Regions from separate parts of the Enterobacter sp. ECC_219_Taxon_10 genome, predicted to be linked through region 3. Evidence: predicted binding sites of a transcription regulator. Region 3 holds the regulator's gene; each other region holds the start of a gene.
The links. The regulator LexA, encoded in region 3, represses DNA repair genes until DNA is damaged. The targets are predictions, from matches to a motif close to TNCTGTATGTACATACAGNA.
Positions count from the first base shown of each region.

Region 1: the regulator LexA is predicted to act here: its motif matches at 3,571-3,590, upstream of sulA (SOS-induced cell division inhibitor SulA).
Region 2: the regulator LexA is predicted to act here: its motif matches at 2,225-2,244, upstream of rmuC (DNA recombination protein RmuC).

Region 1 is NZ_CM178005.1:1,752,661-1,760,702, forward strand. It holds gene AC4ICF_RS08260 (Lon protease family protein) at 1-927, opposite strand, end outside; gene matP (macrodomain Ter protein MatP) at 1,114-1,566, shown strand; gene ompA (porin OmpA) at 1,631-2,686, opposite strand; gene sulA (SOS-induced cell division inhibitor SulA) at 3,041-3,550, opposite strand; gene AC4ICF_RS08280 (TfoX/Sxy family DNA transformation protein) at 3,768-4,394, shown strand; gene yccS (YccS family putative transporter) at 4,351-6,513, opposite strand; gene AC4ICF_RS08290 (YccF domain-containing protein) at 6,533-6,979, opposite strand; gene helD (DNA helicase IV) at 7,103-8,042, shown strand, end outside.
Region 2 is NZ_CM178005.1:4,679,503-4,687,544, reverse strand. It holds gene metE (5-methyltetrahydropteroyltriglutamate--homocysteine S-methyltransferase) at 1-276, shown strand, start outside; gene AC4ICF_RS22270 (dienelactone hydrolase family protein) at 325-1,131, opposite strand; gene udp (uridine phosphorylase) at 1,387-2,148, shown strand; gene rmuC (DNA recombination protein RmuC) at 2,288-3,745, shown strand; gene ubiE (bifunctional demethylmenaquinone methyltransferase/2-methoxy-6-polyprenyl-1,4-benzoquinol methylase UbiE) at 3,812-4,567, shown strand; gene ubiJ (ubiquinone biosynthesis protein UbiJ) at 4,581-5,186, shown strand; gene ubiB (ubiquinone biosynthesis regulatory protein kinase UbiB) at 5,183-6,823, shown strand; gene tatA (Sec-independent protein translocase subunit TatA) at 6,900-7,154, shown strand; gene tatB (Sec-independent protein translocase protein TatB) at 7,158-7,700, shown strand; gene tatC (Sec-independent protein translocase subunit TatC) at 7,703-8,042, shown strand, end outside.
Region 3 is NZ_CM178005.1:335,028-343,069, reverse strand. It holds gene dusA (tRNA dihydrouridine(20/20a) synthase DusA) at 1-663, opposite strand, end outside; gene AC4ICF_RS01500 (conjugal transfer protein TraF) at 746-2,005, opposite strand; gene AC4ICF_RS01495 (cupin domain-containing protein) at 2,231-2,719, opposite strand; gene zur (zinc uptake transcriptional repressor Zur) at 2,835-3,347, shown strand; gene AC4ICF_RS01485 (CsbD family protein) at 3,396-3,605, opposite strand; gene dinF (MATE family efflux transporter DinF) at 3,726-5,063, opposite strand; gene lexA (transcriptional repressor LexA) at 5,127-5,735, opposite strand; gene AC4ICF_RS01470 (diacylglycerol kinase) at 5,844-6,212, opposite strand; gene plsB (glycerol-3-phosphate 1-O-acyltransferase PlsB) at 6,367-8,042, shown strand, end outside.

The DNA.
Region 1 (8,042 bases), 1.4 Mb from region 3:
AGTAAAGGCGCCGTTACCGCCGATGGTACCCACCTCACGCAGCTGCTTGCCGATCCAGAGCGGGCAGAGCGGCAAGGTCTCCTGGTCACCGGTATAGCGAACGGCTTCACGGATCAAACCCGGCCACGCGTCGGCGGCAGGCGTTGGCAATGCAAAACGTTCCGCCACGGCCATCACCCACTGACACCACTGCGCCATGTCGTCAGCATCGGCAATCTGGATGTTGTCTTCATATTCGCTGTAAACTGCCTGCTCGGCCAGTTCCGGCTCCATTTCCTGGAAGTCCGCCAGCGATTCGCGGTCGCCCGTCAGCACGACGGTCAGCGACAGCGGCATTGACGGCACGGAGACAGGAAGAGGGCGAGACTCATCGTAACCGACCCAGTCAAAGCGCTGTTGGGTCACAATGGTTTTCAGGCGCATCCACAGCAGCGGCTGCGAGAGCAGGGTGCGCAGTGAGATGATGAGCACGCCGCCGTTTGCGCGATGCACCAGCCCCGGCTGCAGGGAAAGCTCGCCGTTAAACTGGCGCAGACAGCCAAAGAGCTGTTCAGCCTCGACCCAATTAGCGGTTATCACCTCGCCTTTAGCAGCAAAACGACCGTCGGCCTGGCCCGCCGGTTCGAAGGTAATATTATTCCCCGCGATACGATACTGGCCGCCAAAGACCGCGTTGGTGTCCGGCTGCAGCTGGCGCATGGCATCCCCAAGCAGCGTCAGATATTCCGCTTCTTCCGGGGCTTTCAGCAGCATGAAGGGCGATGTCGCCCACGGACTTAACGCCTGCTCCAGCGCATAATGTAAGCGTGGTTGCGTATCGCTAAGGATGAATTCGTGTTCTTTTGCGAGATCGGGCTGTGCAAACAGTTCCTGATAGCTCTCGGCATCCGGAACAAGGTCACGCCATGCTAGTTTCGTAATGGTCAAAGTTGATGTTTTTTAGTCAGATGTAAAAGCGTGGAGTATACCGTAAGCGGGGGGCTCTACCCAAGCAGGATCGGGTATTTCAGCAGGCGGATTGGCCGCATTCACTCACAGGATATGATTTCTTTTCAGCAGATTGCTAAAAAACTGATATTCTGAACAGAGTTACGTGGTAACACTGAGATCGCAATGAAATATCAACAACTGGAAAATCTCGAAAGCGGCTGGAAATGGAAGTACCTGGTCAAAAAGCACCGTGAAGGGGAGCTGATCACCTGCTACATCGAAGCCAGCGCTGCGCAAGAAGCCGTGGATATTTTGCTGACCCTCGAAAATGAACCGGTACAGGTTAATGGCTGGATTGAGAAGCACATTAATCCTGCGTTGCTAAACCGGATGAAGCAAACTATCCGCGCGCGACGTAAACGGCATTTTAATGCTGAGCATCAGCATACCCGGAAAAAGTCCATCGATCTTGAATTCGTGGTCTGGCAGCGTCTGGCTGGGCTGGCGCAACGGCGTGGTAAGACCCTGTCGGAAACCATCGTGCAGTTGATTGAGGATGCCGAACATAAAGAGAAGTACGCTAACCAGATGTCGTCGCTGAAAAACGACCTTCAGGCGTTGTTGGGCAAAAAGTAGATTTTTGTTTTCTTAAGACAATAAAAAACCCCGCATGGCGGGGTTTTTTTTATAAGACGATAACTTATGCCGCTGGCTGAGTTACAACGTCTTTAACGCCTTTAACTTCGATCTCTACGCGACGATCTGGTGCCAGGCAGTCGATCAGTGCAGCGCGAGCTTTAACGTTGTCACAGGTGTTGCCAGTAACTGGGTTAGATTCGCCCATACCACGTGGGGAGATCTTGTTAGCTGGGATACCTTTAGAGATCAGGTAATCAACAACAGACTGAGCACGTTTCTCAGACAGTTTCTGGTTGTAAGCGTCAGAACCGATGCGGTCGGTGAAGCCCAGAACCACTACAGAACCGTCTTTAGGATCCAGGTTGCTCAGCTGGGTGTACAGCTGATCCAGTGCCTGCTGACCTTCTGGTTTCAGGGTCGCTTTGTTGAAGTTGAACAGAACGTCAGACTTCAGAGTGAAGTGCTTGGTCTGTACTTCTGGAGCTGGAGCCGGCGCTGGAGCAACAACTGGTGCTGCATCTTCCTGCTGGCCGAAACGGTAGGAAACACCTACGCTCAGCATGCCGTTGTCTGGACGAACGCCAACGGTAGCACCGTCACCGATGTTGTTAACCCACTGGTATTCCAGACGGGTAGCGATGTCACGGGTCATAGCCCACTCAACGCCACCAGCGAATACTGGGGAAACGCCAGTGTCATGGTCGTCGCCAGCGATGTTGTTGCTGGAGTCTGCACGCCATACCATGCCGCCCAGACGGGTGTACACGTCCAGATCGTCAGTTACTGGGTAACCCAGTTTAGCGGTCAGCTGAACGCCCTGAGCTTTGAAAGCGCCATTGATGGTATCGCCTTTGTATGGCATACGACCTAACCAGTCGTAACCCATTTCAAAGCCAACATACGGGTTAACCTGATAGCCACCGAACGCACCTGCACCAAGCTGGCTCTCGTGAGTAGGGCCATCGTTGTTCAGGCTGCTGTTGTACCAGCCAGTGTCATGGAACTGAGACCAGCCCAGTTTACCACCTGCATACCAGGTATTATCTTTCGGAGCGGCCTGCGCTACGGTAGCGAAGCCAGCCAGTGCCACTGCAATCGCGATAGCTGTCTTTTTCATTTTTTGCGCCTCGTTATCATCCAAAATTCGCCATGAAGGTCTCAAGAGAGAATCACGGTTAAATCCTTCACCGGGGGGCGTGGTCAAATATAAATCTACCGATATCTTCGGCTTAGGCCGAGCACCCCTGGCGATGTAAAGTCTACAACGTAGCTGAAAACTTACAAGTGTGAAGTCTGTCAGGCATATGAAAAAAAAAGTTCCGTATACCTATTATTTAACATTTTTAGAACGAATTTTGTGCAATAAAATTAAGGAGAACCGCACCAGACAAGCCTTGCCGGAATTTTGAGGCCGGGAACTAAAACCGCATCTTGCGGTCAAAAAAAATTCCAGGAAAAATCTTAATTTCACTCAATGATACAAATTTGAGTGAATTTTTAGCCCAGAAAGTTGTCCTCTGCGATAAGAATCTGGACGAACCGGGCGCATGATAAACCCGATCGCATTCCCTTCTTCAGCCGCTTCGGTCAGACGAAAATGTTCCTCTTCCGTCAATTCTTCCGGTAACCACCCGATCACCACGCTGTAATTTCCGGTGCGCAACGCTCGAATCATCGACTCGACGGTATCACACGGTGAAAGTTGGTTGATCTGCATCACCTTAGCCAGGGGCAGGCCTGCGGACTGCACCCATTCACGGCTCAGTTTCTGCTGTGGCGTCAGCCAGAGTTGCCAGCGAGATTGCTGACCAAGCTGCTGTAATAGCGGCAGCAGCAGGAGTTGGGTCAACAGGGGCTGGTCTTCACGATAAACCACTTCACTAATAAGCCCCGTCGAAGCACCACCAACGGCGTTTTGCGCGACATTGCCCGCGGTAGAGGTGAGAGAAGTTGAGCGATTTGCATAGCCTGAAGTGTACATTTTCATTCCAGCCCTGTAGTTACTGTATGAATATACAGTAACCCCTGTATGCATAAAGATCAACCTCATTTTCGGAAAGCGACTCGCAAAATTCATTCAATATTGATGCCCTTCGAAAAATCATCTTGCTCAACGACGCTAAGTTGCCTATTTTCCTGCTAACGGATCCGCTAGTAAGAAACTTCGTTGTTACTTTATGATTTTGAAGGGAAATATCATGAAAAAGATATCTTATGAACGGATTTATAAATCCCAGGAATACCTCTCACCGCTGGGTGAAATTCATCATCGTGCGCTGTTCGGCGGCTATACCCTGGCGGTGGATGACGCGGTTTTTGCCATGGTGTCAGATGGCGAGCTTTACCTCCGAGCCTGTGAAGAAAGCGCCAAATACTGTGTAAAAAATGCTGCGTCTTTTTTGACCCTGATGAAGCGGGGTCGCCCGGTGCTTCTCAACTATTACCGGGTGGATGACGGGTTATGGCAGGACAGGGAGCGTCTGCTTCAGCTCTCTTCGTTCGCGCTCAATGCGGCGAGAAAAGAGCGTTATCAGCGCCATCAGCGCAATCGACTTAAAGATCTGCCAAACCTGACCTTTCAGCTGGAAGTGTTGCTCCTTGAAGCGGGCATTGCCAACGAAGAAACGCTGCGGGCGCTTGGTGCCAGGGAGAGCTGGCTGAAAATGCGGGCGAAAAATAAAGCGCTTAGTATCAAAGTGCTTTTCGCGCTGGAAGGGGCTATTGAAGGGCTACATGAGGCGGCACTCCCGGCCGGCATTCGCCGGGAGTTGACGGAGTGGTTTAATGCGCTGCCTGCGCCACAGGAAAATCACTCCTCAAGGTAGCGATTTGCTGTTGCAGCCGGCAAATTTCAGGCAGCAAGGCGATGAGCAGGCCAATCTGCTGTAACACCAGAGGCGCTTTGCTGTCGTTTCCGGGCTCCAGATGCGCTATACGTTGCGTCAGTTCATCCAGCGCTTGTCTCACGCGCGGTTCATCGGCTGGCCGGTGATGCAAAGCGTCATCGACATAACAGACCGCGTCATCCAGCAGGCTGAGGATACCCGGGTTGGTCAGTTTCTCGCGGTGGGCACCCAGCGTCGAAATATAGCTCGTGAAGGTATGGTTCAGGCAGAGCAGCCGGAAAGCCGTCTCACGGATCTCCGCCGTGGCGCGCGGCTCCGTTGACATGTTGGAGACGACCGAGGCCAGCTCGGCATCGCTGTTGTGCGCATCGCGGCGGGCTATACGGTAAGCCAGACGGTTATCGCGACCCTGATGGTATTGCTCAAGGATGGCATCCAGATATCGACAGTTGGCGTTCATGGCCCTGTCTAACACGCGCGGTAAGTTACGGAAACGCCAGTCCGGCCAGATAAAGCTGACCGCGGCCCAGGCGATGGCGCAGCCAATAAGGGTATCGATCACACGGGGCAGGGCGACCTCGAAACCTTCACCCAGCAGGTTAAAGCAGAGCAGAACCAGCAGCGTGATGAACATGGTGGCATGAGCGTACTGTACGTTGCGAAACGCGAAGAACAACACGCCGGTGATCACGATCAGGATCAGCTGTCCTTCAATAGACGGCACGAAATAGAGCACCGGAAGGCCGATTGCGACGCCGACCAGCGTGCCGATAATGCGCAGCGCCAGGCGGTGTCGGGTGGCGTTATAGTTCGGCTGGCAGACGAACAGGCTGGTCAGCAGGATCCAGTAGCCGTGGTGCAAACCGGTTATCTGGATAAAAGCATACCCCACGCATAAGACCACGGACATTCGCACCGCGTGGCGAAACAGCGCCGACTCCGGCGTAAAATTGCGGCTCAGCCGCAGCCACATATCGCTAACGCCATGCACGCTGTCATCAGCGAGCTGGTTGTCTATCTCATTGCCCGGCATTGCCATCGCCTGCTCGGACTCAATCGTCGCCAGCTGTGCATCAATCGCCCGCAGGTTGTTCAGCAGAAAACCCAGCGCTTTGATCTGTTCCGGTGACGTTCCACTGGCCTGCACGCGGTCGAGCGCCGCATCAAGATGGCTAAATACCCGTTCGAAGCGTGAGTCATGCTGATAGGGCGTGCGCAGCAGAATGGATCGTGCGAGCTGCTGGCATGCCTGAGACTGCATGGACAGCAGGCGCTGGAAGCGGAACATCACGTCGCTGTAGCGGAACTTCTCGCGCAGAGCGGCGTACTGAACGTGCGAAGAGCTGGCGCGTTCATGAATATCCTGAGCAGCAAAATAGTAGTGTAAGGTCCTTCGCGTTCCGCGCTGGCCGCGATCCCCGCGCAGACGGGTAAGCAGCGAGGCTTTCGTCTGGTTTAGGGTGGCGACCAGTTGGCCGTTGGCCAGCGCCAGATCGTAAAGCGGCGCCTGGCTTTCTTCCTCGATATCCGGGTCGAACAGTCGGGATTTCAGTTCCAGATAGTGGGCTAACTGCTCAAAGCTGCGGGCGAGATTATCCTGCAGAGGGCGAACCGGGAAGATCAGATGCCCGGTTAACGTCAGCAGGTTATACCAGATGGCCCCCAGCAAGAGCAGAACCGGCTGCTGATACCATTGGTCGTAAAGTGACACTCCCAGCATGGTATAGATGGCGATGAGCAAGGCACCGAAGGCGATAGTGGCATAGCGCTGCCCCAGACCGCCCAGCAAAATAAACCCGCTGGTTGAAAGCGTAAGGCCCAGGGCAAACAGCCAGGGCCAGGGAAAGAGCAACTCAACGGACGCGGAGGCGATAAAAAAACAGACGAGCGTAATCACCAGGTTACGCAAACGGCCAGCCAGGCGATCGTCCAGATCCGCCAGCGCTCCGGCCACCACCCCCAACGTGAGCGGGATGGTGAGTTTCACATCATTCAGCCACCACGGCAGGGCAGCCGTGCCGCAAAGCGCGATAAAAATCCTGACGTTGTAGAGCCAGGCGCTGTTCCAGGTATAACGGCGAAGCAGTGGGCTTAGCATAAACGCGGCCAGTCCTTATTTACTGAAAACGACGACGTGCGTTCGCTTCACGCGCCGCCTGGGCCACTTCGACCGGAACCACCCTGCGACCGACGGGCCAAAGGGCGATGGCGGCGATCTTAAAGTTTGCGAGCCCGACCGGAATACCAATTATTGAGATGCACTGCGCAATACCGGCAAAAATATGCATGATGCACAGCCACCAGCCGAAGAAAATCAGCCACAGAATGTTCAGCAAAGTTCCCCCCGTATTCATCAGGGCGCTCTTGCTCTCCGGGTTCAGTTCGTCTACGTGGATAGCTTCGTTACCGTAGGGGATGAACGAGAGTTTCGTGATTTCCCAGCAGGAACGAGTCAGGGGAAGCGTGAAAATCAGGACGATGCTCACCAGCGTGGCAAAAAGCCAGGAAAGGGTGGTGGCAAAACCGCCCAGCACAAAATTCAACACATTCAGAACGGTACGCATAAACCCTCACTTCCTTTCGATAAAATTAACGCCCAATGATTGTAACGTTTTTTTAGGCTGGAGCACCTTAAAACTGGCAGTTAAACTGTCAGGTAAATTATCTCTTCGTGGATTTGGCGGGACATGGAACTGAAAGCAACTTCATTAGGCAAACGCCTGGCGCAACACCCCTATGACAGAGTTGTTCTGCTCAATGCCGGGGTGAAAGTCACCGGAGAACGCCACGAATACCTTATTCCGTTTAATCAGCTTCTGGCTATTCACTGCAAGCGCGGGCTGGTGTGGGGCGAGCTGGAGTTTGTTCTGCCTGACGATAAAGTCGTGCGTCTTCACGGCACCGAGTGGGCGGAAACCCAGCGTTTCCATCATCACCTGAACGCGATCTGGCAGCAGTGGAGTCACGACATGAGCGTCATTGCCGCTCAGGTACTGCAGCAGGTGCTGGACGATATTGCCCATAGCAACGCGCAACAAACGTGGCTGACACGTCAGCAGACCGCCGGGCTACAGCAAAAGATCCGGCAGGCGCTCTCGGCGCTGCCGCTCTCCGTGACGCGTCTTGATGAGTTCGACAACTGTCGCGACGCCTGGCGTCAGTGTCAGGCCTGGCTGAACGATATGGATAAAAGCCGGCTGGCGCATAATCAGGCCTGGACAGACGCCATGCTCACCCAATACGCCGACTTTTTCAGCACGGTGGAATCTTCACCGCTCAACCCTGCTCAGGCGCGCGCGGTGGTCAACGGCGAGCAGTCGCTGCTGGTGCTGGCGGGGGCCGGAAGCGGTAAAACGTCGGTGCTGGTGGCGCGTGCGGGCTGGCTTCTCACCACCGGGGAGGCCGTTGCCGAGCAGATCCTGCTTCTGGCCTTTGGCCGCAAGGCGGCACAGGAGATGGATGAACGTATCCAGGAACGCCTGCACACCCGGGATATCACGGCCAGAACCTTCCATGCCCTCGCGCTGCATATCATTCAGCAGGGCAGCAAAAAAGTGCCTGCCATCAGTAAACTGGAAAACGACGCGCAGGCGCGGCAGGCGTTGTTTATTAAAACGTGGCGTCAGC
Region 2 (8,042 bases), 590 kb from region 3:
ACCATCGAGACCTCGCGTTCAGACATGGAGCTGCTGGAGTCGTTTGAAGAGTTCGACTATCCGAATGAAATCGGGCCGGGCGTGTACGACATTCACTCCCCGAACGTGCCGAGCGTGGAGTGGATTGAAGCCCTGCTGAAAAAAGCGGCCCAGCGCATCCCTGCAGAGCGCCTGTGGGTGAACCCGGACTGCGGACTGAAAACTCGCGGCTGGCCAGAGACGCGCGCGGCGCTCGCCAACATGGTGAAGGCGGCACAGAATTTGCGTCAGGCGTAGGTGCTGGATTGCCCGGTAAGGCGTAGCCGCCACCGGGCTTTTTTGTTATTACGCCTTCTTACCGCCGTACTGGCTAAACCACGCCAGCATCCGCTGCCAGCCATCTTTAGCCGATTCAGCGTGATAGCTCGGACGATAATCCGCGTTAAACGCATGCCCGGCATCCGGATACACCACGATCTCCGCCTTCGCATTGGCCGCACGGAGCGCATGGCGCATGGTCTCTACCGAATCCAGCGAAATACCGGTGTCCTGTCCACCGTAAAGCCCTAACACGGGGGCATTTAACTCGGTGGCGATATCCACGGGATGTTTCGGTGAATTCAGCGTTTTTTCACCCACCAGTTTGCCGTACCAGGCGACAGCGGCTTTGAGCTGCGGGTTATGCGCGGCATACAGCCAGCTAATGCGTCCGCCCCAGCAGAAACCGGTGACCAGCAGACGATGCGGATCGCCGCCGTTGCGCGCCGCCCAGCTGGCGACGTGATCGAGATCGGCCAGCACCTGCGCGTCCGGGACTTTGCTGACCAGGTTGCTGAGCAATGTTGGAATATCGCTGTAGTCGTTCGGATCGCCCTGACGGAAGTAGAGCTCTGGCGCAACGGCCAGATACCCTTCCAGCGCCAGCCGGCGGCAGAGGTCGCGAATGTGTTCGTGAACACCAAATATCTCCTGAATCACAATCACGATGGGCAGCGGGCCGTCTGCCGATTTTGGCCGTGCGTGATAAGCAGGCATATTCTCCCCCTGCGAGGGAATGGAGGTCTCACCCGCGGTAATTGCCGCTTCTGGCGTCGACACGATGGTTGAAGCATGTGGGGCCGCAGCAGGTGCAAAACCGATTTTTTCAGTCATGGCATTCTCCGTACCAATGAGTTAGCGCAAAGGTAAATATAGACACCAGGTTAACAACTCACAGTGCCTTAAACGGTCTATCTTTTGTGCAGCACCTGGCGATATAACTTGTTAATGTGATGTAAATCACTTTTTTATGGAAATTCAATGTAATCATTTTCATTCATGGTGAGGTTCGTCACGAAAATATGCTTACTGCTTCTGTAAAGTACCGTTTTACTTCTTCTGACTAACCGACCCACAGAGGAGTCACCTATGTCTAAGTCTGATGTTTTTCATCTCGGCCTCACTAAAAACGATTTACAAGGGGCTACGCTCGCTATCGTCCCTGGCGATCCGGAGCGTGTGGAAAAGATCGCCGCGCTGATGGATAAGCCGGTCAAGCTGGCTGCCCATCGTGAATTCACCACCTGGCGCGCAGAGCTGGATGGCAAAGCGGTGATTGTGTGCTCTACCGGTATCGGTGGCCCGTCTACCTCGATTGCGGTTGAAGAGCTGGCGCAACTGGGCATTCGTACTTTCCTGCGTATCGGTACCACCGGCGCTATTCAGCCGCACATCAACGTCGGCGACGTGCTGGTGACGACCGCGTCCGTGCGTCTGGACGGCGCGAGCCTGCACTTTGCGCCGATGGAATTCCCGGCAGTGGCTGATTTCGAGTGCACCACCGCGCTGGTTGAAGCGGCGAAATCCGTGGGCGCAACCACTCACGTGGGCGTAACCGCCTCTTCCGATACCTTCTACCCGGGCCAGGAGCGTTACGACACCTTCTCTGGCCGCGTTGTAAGCCGCTTCAAAGGCTCAATGGAAGAGTGGCAGTCTATGGGCGTGATGAACTACGAAATGGAATCCGCAACGCTGCTGACCATGTGCGCAAGCCAGGGTCTGCGTGCCGGTATGGTGGCGGGCGTTATCGTCAACCGTACCCAGCAGGAGATCCCGAACGCCGAAACCATGAAGCAGACCGAAAGTCATGCGGTGAAAATCGTGGTTGAAGCGGCTCGCCGCCTGATCTAGTTCTCCTCTCTGAGATAAAAGGCCGACGCGTTCGGCCTTTATTTTTTGCGTAGCGCCTCGCAGGAAAACCCTTTCAAACTGGACGTTTATACAGCACAATCTTATTTTGTGCGGGTAATACGTTGATGCAGGGGGCATTGTGGATATCTCAATCCTGATTTATGCGGTGATTGCGCTGGCGGGCGTAGGGATAGGCTGGCTGATTTCCAGTTACCAGCACGCGCAGCAGAAAGCCGAGCAGCTGGCTGAGCGGGAAGAGATCGTCGCCGAGCTTAGCGCGGCAAAACAACAGGTTGCGCTGAGCGACCACTGGCGCGACGAGTGCGAGCTGCTCAATAACGAACTGCGTAACCTGCGTGATATCAACACCTCGCTGGAGGCCGATCTCCGCGAAGTGACTACCCGCCTTGAGTCCACTCAGTTGCACGCCGAAGACAAAATCCGCCAGATGATTAACAGCGAGCAGCGCCTCAGCGAGCAGTTTGAGAACCTCGCTAACCGCATTTTCGAGCACAGCAACCGCCGCGTTGACGAACAGAATCGCCAGAGCCTGAACAGCCTCCTGACGCCGCTGCGCGAACAGCTGGACGGCTTTCGCCGTCAGGTGCAGGACAGCTTTGGTCAGGAAGCCCGCGAGCGCCACACGCTGGCCCATGAGATTCGCAATCTTCAGCAGCTGAATGCGCAGATGGCACAGGAGGCGGTCAACCTGACGCGGGCGCTGAAAGGCGATAACAAAACTCAGGGTAACTGGGGGGAAGTGGTACTTACCCGCGTGCTGGAAGCCTCCGGCCTGCGGGAAGGATATGAATACGAAACGCAGGTAAGTATCGAAAACGACGCCCACTCGCGCATGCAGCCGGATGTGATTGTGCGGCTGCCACAGGGCAAAGATGTGGTCATTGACGCCAAAATGACGCTGGTGGCTTATGAGCGTTACTTCAATGCCGAAGATGACTACACGCGCGAATCGGCGCTGCAGGAGCACATTGCTTCCGTGCGTAACCATATTCGCCTGCTGGGCAGAAAGGATTATCAGCAGCTGCCGGGGCTGCGCTCGCTGGACTACGTGCTGATGTTTATCCCGGTCGAACCCGCGTTTTTGCTGGCGCTCGACAGACAGCCTGAGCTTATCACTGAAGCGCTGAAAAATAACATTATGCTGGTCAGCCCCACCACGCTGTTAGTGGCCTTGCGGACCATTGCCAACCTGTGGCGCTATGAGCACCAGAGCCGCAATGCCCAGCAGATTGCCGATCGCGCCAGCAAGCTGTACGACAAAATGCGTCTGTTCGTGGACGATATGTCTTCCGTCGGGCAAAGCCTGGACCGTGCGCAGGATAACTACCGCCAGGCAATGAAAAAGCTCTCCTCGGGGCGTGGCAACCTGCTTGCGCAGGCTGAAGCATTCCGCAGCCTGGGGGTGGAGGTTAAACGCGAGATTAATCCGGAATTGGTCGAACAGGCGACAGCGCAGGACGAAGAGTTCCGTCTGCGTGAGGGCAGGGATGAACAAAATACCCTCAGCCAGGACAACGATTTAGCGGCGGGTTTATCGCCAGATGAACAGCCGGCGCGTTTCTTTCGCGGTGGTTGAATCGTAGGGCAATTGCGCCCAATCTGTTACACTTCACGAACATTTGACTGATTAGCAGGCTCTGAGATGGTTGACGATTCACAAGACACGACGCACTTTGGCTTTCAGACAGTAGCCAAAGCGCAGAAAGCTGACATGGTGGCCCACGTATTTCATTCCGTGGCGGCGAAGTACGATGTGATGAATGACTTGATGTCGTTCGGCATTCATCGCTTGTGGAAGCGCTTCACCATTGACTGCAGCGGTGTGCGTCGTGGACAAACGGTTCTCGATCTGGCTGGCGGTACGGGCGATCTGACGGCGAAATTCTCCCGTCTGGTGGGTGAAACCGGTCGCGTTGTACTGGCTGATATTAATGACTCCATGCTTAAAATGGGACGCGAAAAGCTGCGTAACATCGGCGTGGTGGGTAACGTGGAATACGTGCAGGCCAACGCCGAAGCGCTGCCGTTCCCGGACAATACCTTTGACTGCATCACTATTTCCTTCGGTCTGCGTAACGTCACCGATAAAGAAAAAGCGCTGCGCTCCATGTACCGTGTGCTGAAGCCGGGTGGACGCCTGCTGGTGCTCGAGTTCTCTAAACCGATTATCGACCCGCTGAGCAAAGCTTACGACGCCTATTCCTTCCACGTGCTGCCGCGTATTGGCGAGCTGGTGGCAAACGACGCGGAAAGCTATCGCTATCTGGCGGAATCAATTCGCATGCACCCGGATCAGGACACCTTAAAAGCCATGATGCAGGATGCAGAATTTGAGAACGTTGAATACTTCAACATGACGGCGGGTGTCGTCGCGCTGCATCGCGGTTACAAATTCTGAGTGGAGGTGTCCCGTGCCCTTTAAACCCTTAGTCACCGCAGGCATCGAGAATGTGCTGAATGCCTTCCTGTATCGCGCTCCGGCGCTGAAAGCCGCACGTCAGCGGCTAAACGGGAAGGTACTGCGCATTGTATTAAAAGAGTTCTCGACGCCGCTCGTGCTGGTCTTCAGCGAACGCCAGCTTGACGTTCTGGGTGAGTGGGAAGGCGAGGCTGATTGCTCGGTCATTACCCATATGAGCGTGCTGCCAAAATTGCGCGATCGCCAGCAATTAACGGCGCTTATCCGCAGCGGTGAGCTGGAAGTAGAAGGTGACATCCAGGTCGTGCAGAACTTTGTTGCGCTCAGCGATCTGGCTGAATTCGATCCGGCAGAGCTGCTGGCGCCTTTTATTGGTGACATCGCCGCTGAAGGGATCGGGAAAGTTATTCATGGCGGCACGGCGTTCCTGCGCAAAAATCTGCAACGTCAACAGCGCTATGCCGCGGAAGTACTGACGGAAGAGTGGCGCATGGCCCCCGGACCGCTGGAAGTGGCGTGGTTTGCGGAAGAGACTGCTGCTGTTGAACGCGCGGTTGATGCGTTAACCAAACGGCTGGAAAAACTGGAGGGCAAATGACGCCTGGTGAAATTCGGCGCCTCTATTTTATCATCCACACCTTTTTGAGTTACGGGCTCGACGAGCTTATCCCCAAAATGCGTATCACGCTGCCGCTCAGAATCTGGCGGCGGACGCTGTTCTGGATGCCAAATCGCCATAAAGGTCAGCCGCTGGGTGAACGCCTGCGTCTGGCGCTGCAGGAGCTCGGCCCGGTATGGATTAAGTTCGGGCAGATGCTCTCAACCCGCCGCGATCTCTTCCCGCCGCACATTGCCGATGAACTGGCGATGCTTCAGGACCGTGTCGCCCCGTTTGATGGGGTGAGAGCGAAGAAACAGATCGAAGAGGCGATGGGAAATCTTCCCGTTGAAGCCTGGTTTGACGATTTCGAAATAGAACCGCTGGCGTCGGCTTCTATCGCTCAGGTGCACACTGCGCGTCTGAAAGAGAACGGTAAAGAGGTGGTGATCAAGGTGATCCGCCCGGATATCCTGCCGATCATCAAAGCCGACATGAAGCTGATTTATCGTCTGGCGCGTTGGGTACCGCGTTTGTTACCTGATGGTCGCCGACTGCGCCCGATGGAAGTGGTGCGGGAGTATGAAAAAACGCTGATTGATGAGCTTAATCTGCTGCGCGAATCGGCAAACGCTATTCAGCTGCGTCGGAACTTTGAAAACAGCCCGATGCTCTATGTGCCTGAAGTCTATTCTGACTACTGCAGCCAAAACATGATGGTCATGGAGCGCATCTACGGTATTCCGGTTTCGGACGTGGTGGCCCTGGAGAAGCAGGGAACGAACATGAAGCTGCTGGCCGAACGTGGCGTTCAGGTCTTCTTTACCCAGGTCTTCCGCGACAGCTTTTTCCACGCGGACATGCACCCGGGTAATATCTTCGTGAGCTACGAGCATCCTGAGGATCCGAAGTACATCGGTATCGACTGTGGGATTGTGGGCTCGCTGAACAAAGAAGATAAACGTTATCTGGCTGAAAACTTCATCGCGTTCTTCAACCGCGACTACCGAAAAGTGGCTGAGCTGCACGTTGATTCCGGCTGGGTTCCGCCGGACACCAACGTCGAAGAGTTCGAGTTTGCGATCCGGACCGTTTGCGAACCAATTTTTGAAAAACCGCTGGCAGAAATCTCCTTTGGCCACGTATTGTTAAACCTGTTCAATACGGCTCGCCGCTTTAATATGGAAGTTCAGCCGCAGTTAGTTTTACTTCAGAAAACATTACTTTACGTTGAAGGTGTAGGTCGACAACTCTATCCTCAGTTAGACTTGTGGAAGACGGCTAAACCTTTCCTGGAATCCTGGATTAAGGATCAGGTTGGCCTTCCGGCGCTGGTTCGGTCTCTTAAAGAGAAAGGCCCGTTCTGGATAGAAAAAATGCCTGAAATTCCTGAGCTGGTTTACGACAGTTTGCGTCAGAGCAAGAATCTTCAGCACAGCATGGATAAAATCGCCCGCGAGCTTCAGTCCAGCCGTGTGCGCCAGGGACAGTCACGCTATCTTTTTGGGATTGGCGCAACGCTGCTGCTGAGCGGTACGCTGCTGCTGATCAACCGTCCTGACTGGCAGATGATGCCCGCCTGGTTGATGGCTGGCGGGGTTGTTGTCTGGCTTGCAGGATGGAGAAAAACGCGCTGAGTTTGCGTCGCCATCGACGGGTCGCATACGTATAATGCGATCTGATCAATTAATCATCTATCCCTGAGGAATATGTATGGGTGGTATCAGTATCTGGCAATTAGTCATTATTGCCGTCATCGTCGTGCTGCTGTTTGGCACCAAAAAGCTCGGTTCTATTGGTTCCGATCTGGGCGCGTCTATCAAAGGCTTCAAGAAAGCGATGAGCGATGATGAGAGCAAGCAGGATAAAACCAGCCAGGACGCTGACTTTACTGCTAAATCCATCTCCGACAAGCAAGAAGATGCCAAAAAGGAAGACGCTAAACGCCACGATAAAGAGCAGGTGTAAGTCGTGTTCGACATTGGTTTTAGTGAGCTGCTGCTGGTCTTTGTGATTGGTCTGATCGTGCTGGGACCGCAGCGTCTGCCGGTTGCGGTAAAAACCGTCGTGGGCTGGGTTCGTGCGCTAAGATCGCTGGCCTCGACCGTTCAGAATGAGCTGGCGCAGGAACTTAAGCTGCAGGAGTTTCAGGAAAGCCTGAAAAAGGTCGAGAAGGCGAGCATGGATAACCTGACGCCGGAACTGAAAGCCTCAATGGATGAACTGCGCGAAGCGGCGGAATCCATGAAGCGCTCTTACAGCGTTAACGATCCTGAAAAAGCGAGCGATGAAGCGAACACTATTCATAACCCGGTGGTGAAGGACAGCGAAGCGCAGCGTGAGGGCGTGACGCCAGCGAGTGCGGAGCACCAGGCCGCAGCGCCTGAGCAAACGCCGCAGGAAACTGAACTGAAAAAACAGGCACAGCCGGAAGAGCCGATGGTAAAAACGGCTGAAGCTAAACCCGCCGCGCCCGTTTCCGAATCATCCCCCTCGTCGAGTGATAAAGCGTAACCATGGCAGTAGATGATACTCAACCGCTTATTACGCACCTTATTGAGCTGCGTAAGCGCCTGTTAAACTGCATTATTGCGGTATTCCTCATATTCCTTTGCCTGGTCTATTTCGCCAACGATATCTATCAGGTGGTCTCTGCGCCGCTGATCAAGCAGATGCCGCTGGGCGCAACGATGATTGCAACAGACGTTGCTTCTCCGTTCTTTACGCCGATTAAGCTGACCTTCTGGGTTTCATTGATTGCCTCTGCTCCGGTCATCCTTTATCAGGTATGGGCGTTTGTTGCGCCGGCACTGTATAAGCACGAACGCAAGCTGGTCATCCCGCTACTGGTATCCA
Region 3 (8,042 bases):
GGCCTCTTCCAGCGACTTGATACCGCCGTTAATTGACATCGTGAGGTGCGGGAAATCACGTTTCAGTTGATACACGCGCGGATAATCCAGCGGCGGGATCTCACGGTTCTCTTTCGGGCTGAGGCCGGAGAGCCAGGCTTTACGGGCGTGAATGATAAACATCTCGCACTCGCCTTTCCCGGATACCGTGTTGATGAAATTGCACAGGAATTCGTAGCTGTCCTGGTCATCAATTCCGATACGGGTTTTGACCGTTACCGGTATGGAGACCACATCACGCATCGCCTTGATACAGTTCGCCACAAGCTGTGCATTGCCCATCAGACAGGCGCCGAACATGCCGTTTTGCACTCGGTCGGAAGGACAGCCAACGTTGAGGTTAATCTCGTCGTAGCCGCGTTCTTCCGCCAGCCTCGCGCACTGCGCCAGCGCGGCCGGATCGCTGCCCCCCAGCTGCAGGGCAACCGGATGCTCTTCTTCGCTGTATGCCAGGTAGTCGCCCTTCCCGTGAATGATTGCGCCCGTGGTCACCATTTCCGTGTACAGCAGCGTATGGCGGGAGAGCTGACGCAGGAAATAGCGGCAGTGTCTGTCCGTCCAGTCGAGCATCGGCGCAATAGAGAAACGGTGTGCAGGGAAAGCGGTCTGGTATTCTGACAACATGACGAAGTTTTAAGCATCTGGTGGAAAAGGGGCGCTACTATAGCACAAAGAAAAGCCGGAGGCGCATCGCCTCCGGTAGACTTTAGAACGTCATACTCAGCTGGGCCCCTGCGCCCCAGGTTTCGTCTTCACCGTACAGGCCCATCAGGTCAACATGAACGGTACTGAACGGCGCGAAACCAACACCGCCGGTAAAGACGTTGCTGTCGTTACCTTTCATGTCCGCGCGATAACCGGCGCGCACCGCCAGCCAGCTCAGCGGAGTCACTTCAGCACCGACCCCAACATACTGCGACGTATCTTCGCTCTTGAAGCCTTTGGTTTCGGTCAGATCGCCATCGGCGGTCAGGGTCACCAGATCGTTGTGCCAGGCGGCGCCCGCGGTCACCAGCGGACGGATCTGGTAGGTGTCTTTATAGCTCACCACTTCCCCCGTACGCCCGTTGCGGATGCGGATATCTTTGGTGTCGATATCGCGCGACATCAGGTTTTGCCCGCTCACGCCGACCGTCCAGTGTTCGCCAAAATCAGCGGCAATACCGGCATCGACGTTAAAGCCGGTATCGTCTGTACGGTAGCGGCTGTCGTTCCACTTATTACTGTCGTAATCGTAGATTGAGGTGGTGTAGTTATAGATCCAGGTTTTTTGCAGTTTTGGCGTCACGCCCACGGAAACCGGAACACCGCCAAGGTCAAACTGGCGGGCAACGGCAACGCCATAGTCAGACACAATCGCCGCCCGACCGGACGCCGTTGAGTTGAGGTTTTTAGTGATCTGATCCGTGCCGTTCAGCGCAGCGTCCAGGGCAACACCGGCAGCCACCACATTGCTTCTTTGAATACTGCGCAGATAATCAATATCCTGCTGATCGATAGACGAACTGACCCGACCATGGGCATAGCCTTTCGCCATAAAGGCCACGGAAAGCACATCGTTAGGGATACTCACGGCAAGCCCTGCCCCTGCCGTCGCGCGTGCGGTTTTACCCTTGAGATAGTCCAGCTCATCGGCCAGATCTTTGGCCGCGCCCTGGAACTGATTAATCGAGCCTAGCGGATTGGTGATGACCTGAATTGGCGTAAGGTTATCAACCACATCTTTATAATGATTGATTTTGTCGTTGATGGTATCAATTTCGTCCTGAAGATTGTCTTCATCCGTCACCTGCACCCCAACGGACGGCAAAATGACCGTCACATCATCGTCCGGTTTTGCCTTTGCAAGCAGCGCGGGGTTAATTAATGCCCCGCTGCCATAACTGCCAGAAGCAACGCCGGTCCCCCCCATCGCGTCGCTACGTGATTCTGTCCAGGTATTGGCTGCTCCCGCCTGATTTGCCATAAACAAGGAGACAGCGATGCTAACCACCGAAAATTTAAAATGTTTTTTCACAGTATGCCCGTCTTATAGTCTGTTATGAAATAACGCCTGTCTGTTATCCCCCAAACAGGCGCGAACTATTGCTGTGAATAAAGATAAAAAGACCCGCTAATTCACTCCCTAAGTAAAACTCCCTTACGGCCTGTTGTAATTTGTGACGGCCCTCAATATTTATAGAAGAGGAAATTATTTTTTCACAGGTTTTCCATCATGTGGGCCAAAGAATTGAGGGGGATGATCTACCCAGCGGTCCTCTCGCGTGGCGGCATAGACCGGGTTGAGCGGATAGTAGATGCGGTTTTGCTTCTTGTTGGCCTCACCCACCACCAGTAACCGAACCTCTTCGTCCGTATTGTTGATAAAGGTGTGGCACACGCCCGTTCCGGCGGGAAAGCCCACGCTGTCACCGGGTTCAAGCTTCCACAAGTAGCCATTAATCCAGGCTTCGGGATAGCCCTCAAGCACGTAGATAAACTCTTCTTCGTCACTTTCCGCATGGGGATAGGACGTCCGACGTCCTGGCGGTAAACGCTCATGATGGATGCCTATGCGCCTGAGGCCCAGGCTGCGAGCCAGCGGTGCACCGATGGAAAAAAGCTCGTTACTGTCGGGGTAGGTGGCGTCATCTGGCCCTTCTACGTCGCGCCAGTGCGTAATACAGTCTGGTTTTTTCATGGTTACATTTCCGGTTTGCGATGCGTCAGGTATAGCACAGCCTGGCGGATATCGGTGTTTTTGCCATAACATGGTAAAGTGAGGGTTTTACATCCCAGAACATCCGAGGTGCTAAATGGATAAGTCCACAAAAGAGCTGTTAGCGCAGGCCGAAAAGCTGTGCGCGCAACGCAATGTGCGCCTGACCCCTCAGCGCCTTGAAGTCTTGCGCCTGATGAGCCTGCAACAGGGGGCAATCAGCGCCTACGATCTGCTCGACCTGCTCCGTGAAAGCGAGCCGCAGGCTAAACCGCCCACGGTGTATCGCGCGCTGGATTTCCTGCTGGAACAAGGGTTTGTGCATAAAGTCGAATCCACAAACAGCTATGTGCTGTGCCATCTTTTCGATCAGCCAACCCACACATCGGCGATGTTTATTTGCGACCGTTGCGGCGTGGTAAAAGAAGAAGGCGCAGAGGGCGTAGAGGACATTATGCACACGCTGGCGGCAAGGATGGGTTTTGCCCTGCGTCATAACGTGATTGAAGCACACGGGTTGTGTTCAGCATGCGTAGAGGTGGAAGCCTGTCGGCATCAGGATGCATGTCAGCACGACCACTCAATTCTGGTGAAGAAAAAGCCGCGTTAACGGCAAAAGAAAAGGCGGCCTGAAGCCGCCTGTGTGGGTTATTCAGCGTTACCAACGATAGTCGTTACGGGTTTCCCAGTCTTTGACTTCGTTTTCCGCCTGATCTTTCGCGTAGCCGTAACGTTCCTGAATTTTACCGACAAGCTGATCGCGTTTACCTTCAATGACGGTCATATCGTCATCTGTCAGCTTACCCCACTGTTCTTTCGCTTTACCTTTGAACTGCTTCCAGTTGCCGCCGATTTCGTCTTTATTCATCATCGTGTCCTCTTAGTTAAGCGTCGGGTCGTAACGTCCGTTACGTTCTTTTCTGCTGGACGTGATAATTATTGTAGTTAAGGATTCGGCGGTTGGTTTCATATTCGGAATCTTTAACCGTCACGATATATCATGGCGGGAGGGAAGCCAGGTATTATTTTGCCAGTGACGGTGCCAGATAAAGGCAAGCGACAGGCCGCGCAGAGAGAGGAAGACCGCAAGCGCCAGCCACAAACCGTGATTACCCAGCCAGGGTAGCGTCAGCAGCGTCAGACCAAACCCCGCCGCCGCGACCGCCATACTGTTGCGCATTTCCGCCCCGCGCGTCGCGCCGATAAACATGCCGTCCAGCAGATAGCACCAGACACCTACTACCGGCAAAATAACCTGCCAGACGATGTAGCGGTCCGCCAGTTCGCGTAAAGCCGGTAACGAAGTGAGCAATGCAATAATGTCACGGCCAAAACAGGCGTAAATCAGTGCGAATGCCAGCGCGACCAGGCCCGACTGGCGGCAGGCCGCACGCCAGACATTCCGAAGCTGCCCACTTTCCCGCGCGCCGTACGCCTGCCCGGAATGCGCCTCAACGGCATAGGCGAAGCCGTCCAGCGCGTAGGCGGTGAACGTCAGCAATGTCATCAGGACTGCATTCACCGCAACGATTTCTGGCCCCAGTCGAGCCCCAAAGACCGTCAGAGCGCCGAAACAGATCTGAAGCAGCAGCGAACGCAGCATGATGTCACGGTTGAGCGCCAGCAGCCTGCGGATATTGCCGCGCCATGCTGTTTTGAGCAGCGCAAGGGAGATCCCGCGCATCGCCAGCACGCGCCAGACCATCCACAAGCCAATGAAAAAGGTCCCGTATTCTGCAATCGCCGTCGCCAGTGCCGCCCCGCGTACGTCCATATGCAGGCCCATCACCAGCCAGAGATCGAGCACAATGTTGAGAAGGTTTCCCACGACCAGCAAAATCACTGGCGCACGGGCATATTGCACGCCCAGTAACCAACCCAGCAGAACAAGGTTTGCCAGCGAAGCGGGCGCGCTAAGCCAGCGAATTTCCAGGAAGCGACGCGCCTGCTCCAGTACCGCCTCGTTGCCGCCAACGACCTGGAGTGCAAGGTCGATCAGGGGCGTGCGCAGTAAAACAATCAACATTCCCGCGCCCAGCGCCAGGATCAGCGGCTGCACCAGCGCACGCGCCAGACGTAACGGGTCTTTCGCACCGTACGCCTGTGCCGTGAGCCCGGTAGTACTCATACGTAAAAAGAGCATCAGCATAAACAGGAAGCTGGTTGCCGTCGCCCCAATCGCCACGCCGCCAAGATAAACAGGGGAATCGAGATGACCAATAACGGCCGTGTCGACCAGACCCAACAAGGGCACGGTGATATTGGAGAAAATCATCGGCAGGGCAAGACGCCACAATGCCTTATCTGAAGCCGTCAGCAGTGACATGGGAAATACCGGGAATGGAAGACGAAGCAGGCTACAGCGAAAGCGTAGCCTGTCAGGAAGAGATTACAGCCATTCGCCGTTGCGAATCACGCCTACTGCCAGACCTTCAATAGAGAAGCTCTGTTCGCGGAGGTCGACCACAATCGGGGTGAACTCGTTGTTTTCAGGCAACAGCTGGACGGTGTTACCCTGTTTTTTCAGGCGCTTAACGGTCACTTCGTCATCAATGCGCGCAACCACCACCTGGCCGTTCCGCACATCCTGCGTTTTGTGAACGGCCAGCAGGTCGCCATCAAGAATGCCGATGTCTTTCATCGACATCCCGCTAACGCGCAGCAGGAAATCAGCGCTCGGCTTGAACATACCAGGATCGACCTGGTAGTGGCCTTCTATATGCTGTTGTGCCAGCAGCGGTTCACCTGCGGCAACGCGGCCTATCAGAGGAATGCCCGTCTCTTCTTCCACCAGCAGGCGGATACCGCGCGACGCGCCTGACACAATCTCAATTACACCCTTACGCGCCAGCGCTTTCAGGTGTTCCTCGGCAGCATTCGGAGAACGGAAGCCCAGACGCTGCGCGATTTCCGCACGCGTGGGTGGCATACCCGTCTGGCCGATATGATCCCGAATGAGATCAAACACCTCTTGCTGCCTGGTCGTTAATGCTTTCATTCCGCCCCCTGGGTGTATATACAGTTATGCTGTGAGTATATACAGTCAAAGGCGATTTTGGAACCAAAAACTGCACAAAAAACCAGGGACTTAATTATTCCTGGAGGCTCATCGGAAATGTGACCAAAGCAGCGTGACCCAGGTAATGGCTGCAGTGATAATTGCCAGCAGCACAGCGGCAGAGCCCATATCTTTCGCCCGGCCAGAAAGCTCGTGGAAATCTGAGCCGATCCGGTCAACAACGGCCTCAATAGCGCTATTGAGAATTTCCACTATCATCACCAGAAGTACGGAACCGATGAGAAGCACGCGGGTAATAGCATCTACATCAAGGAAACAGGCGATGATAACCGCGACGATAGCGGCGACACCTTCCTGGCGAAAAGCAGCTTCATTAACCCACGCGGCACGGAAACCTTTCCATGAATAGCCAGCGGCTTTGATGATACGCGTTAACCCAGTGGTATTATTGGCCATTAAAAGAACCTTTTTTAAAAAAGAGCGTCAGTAACAGGAGCAGCAGCGCGTTTCGCTGCCGCCTGAAGTATGACGGGTAACAACAGAAATTTTGCGCGCTTTCTGTTATCCTTGCGCCGCAATTGCATTATTAACCAGAGGCTTTACATCGTTTATGTCCGGCTGGCCACGAATTTACTACAAATTACTTAATTTACCATTAAGCATCCTGGTAAAAAGCAAGTCTATCCCAGCAGAACCCGCGCTGGAACTGGGGCTCGATACGTCGCGCCCTATTATGTACGTTTTGCCTTATAACTCGAAGGCAGACCTGCTGACGCTTCGCGCCCAGTGTCTGGCGCATGATTTACCCGACCCGCTTGAACCGCTGGAAGTTGACGGCACTTTGCTGCCGCGCTACGTGTTCATCCACGGCGGGCCGCGCGTGTTTACCTATTACACGCCGAAAGAAGAGTCCATCAAGCTGTTCCACGACTATCTCGACCTGCACCGCAGCAATCCTGACCTGGATGTGCAGATGGTGCCGGTATCGGTAATGTTTGGTCGCCGCCCGGGCCGTGAAAAAGGTGAAGAGAACCCACCGCTGCGCATGCTTAACGGCATTCAGAAGTTCTTCGCGGTCTCCTGGCTGGGACGCGACAGCTTTGTGCGATTCTCCCCTTCCGTCTCCCTTCGCCGGATGGCGGACGAGCACGGCACTGACAAGATCATCGCGCAAAAACTGGCGCGCGTGGCGCGTATGCACTTCGCCCGTCAGCGCCTGGCGGCTGTAGGGCCACGCCTCCCGGCGCGTCAGGACCTGTTCAACAAGCTGCTGGCCTCTAAAGCGATTGCCCGCGCCGTTGAAGACGAAGCGCGCAGCAAGAAAATTTCGCATGAGAAAGCCCAGCAGAACGCCATTGCGCTGATGGAGGAGATCGCAGCGAACTTCTCTTACGAGATGATTCGCCTGTCCGATCGTATTCTCGGCTTTACCTGGAACCGCCTGTATCAGGGCATCAACGTTCATAACGCCGAACGTGTGCGGCAGCTGGCGCACGATGGCCATGAGATTGTCTATGTCCCCTGCCACCGCAGCCACATGGACTATCTGCTTCTCTCCTACGTGCTCTATCACCAGGGGCTGGTACCGCCGCACATTGCCGCTGGTATTAACCTGAACTTCTGGCCAGCAGGCCCGATTTTCCGCCGTCTGGGTGCATTCTTTATTCGTCGTACCTTCAAGGGCAACAAGCTCTACTCCACCGTGTTCCGCGAGTATCTCGGCGAGCTGTTCAGCCGCGGCTACTCCGTGGAGTACTTCGTGGAGGGCGGTCGTTCCCGTACCGGTCGCCTGCTCGATCCGAAGACCGGCACGCTCTCGATGACCATTCAGGCGATGCTGCGCGGAGGAACCCGTCCGATCACGCTGGTGCCAATTTACATTGGCTATGAGCACGTGATGGAAGTGGGCACGTACGCCAAAGAGCTGCGTGGTGCGACCAAAGAGAAAGAGAGCCTGCCGCAGATGCTGCGCGGCCTGAGCAAGTTACGCAATCTGGGTCAGGGCTACGTAAACTTTGGCGAACCGATGCCGCTGATGACGTATCTGAACCATCATGTTCCGGAGTGGCGCGAGTCTATCGATCCTATTGAAGCGGTTCGTCCGGCCTGGCTGACGCCAACGGTGAACGGTATCGCGTCCGAGCTGATGGTGCGCATTAACAACGCCGGTGCAGCCAATGCCATGAACCTGTGCTGTACGGCGCTGCTGGCTTCCCGTCAGCGCTCCCTGACTCGTGAACAGCTCACGGAGCAGCTGGACTGCTACCTGGACATGATGCGCAACGT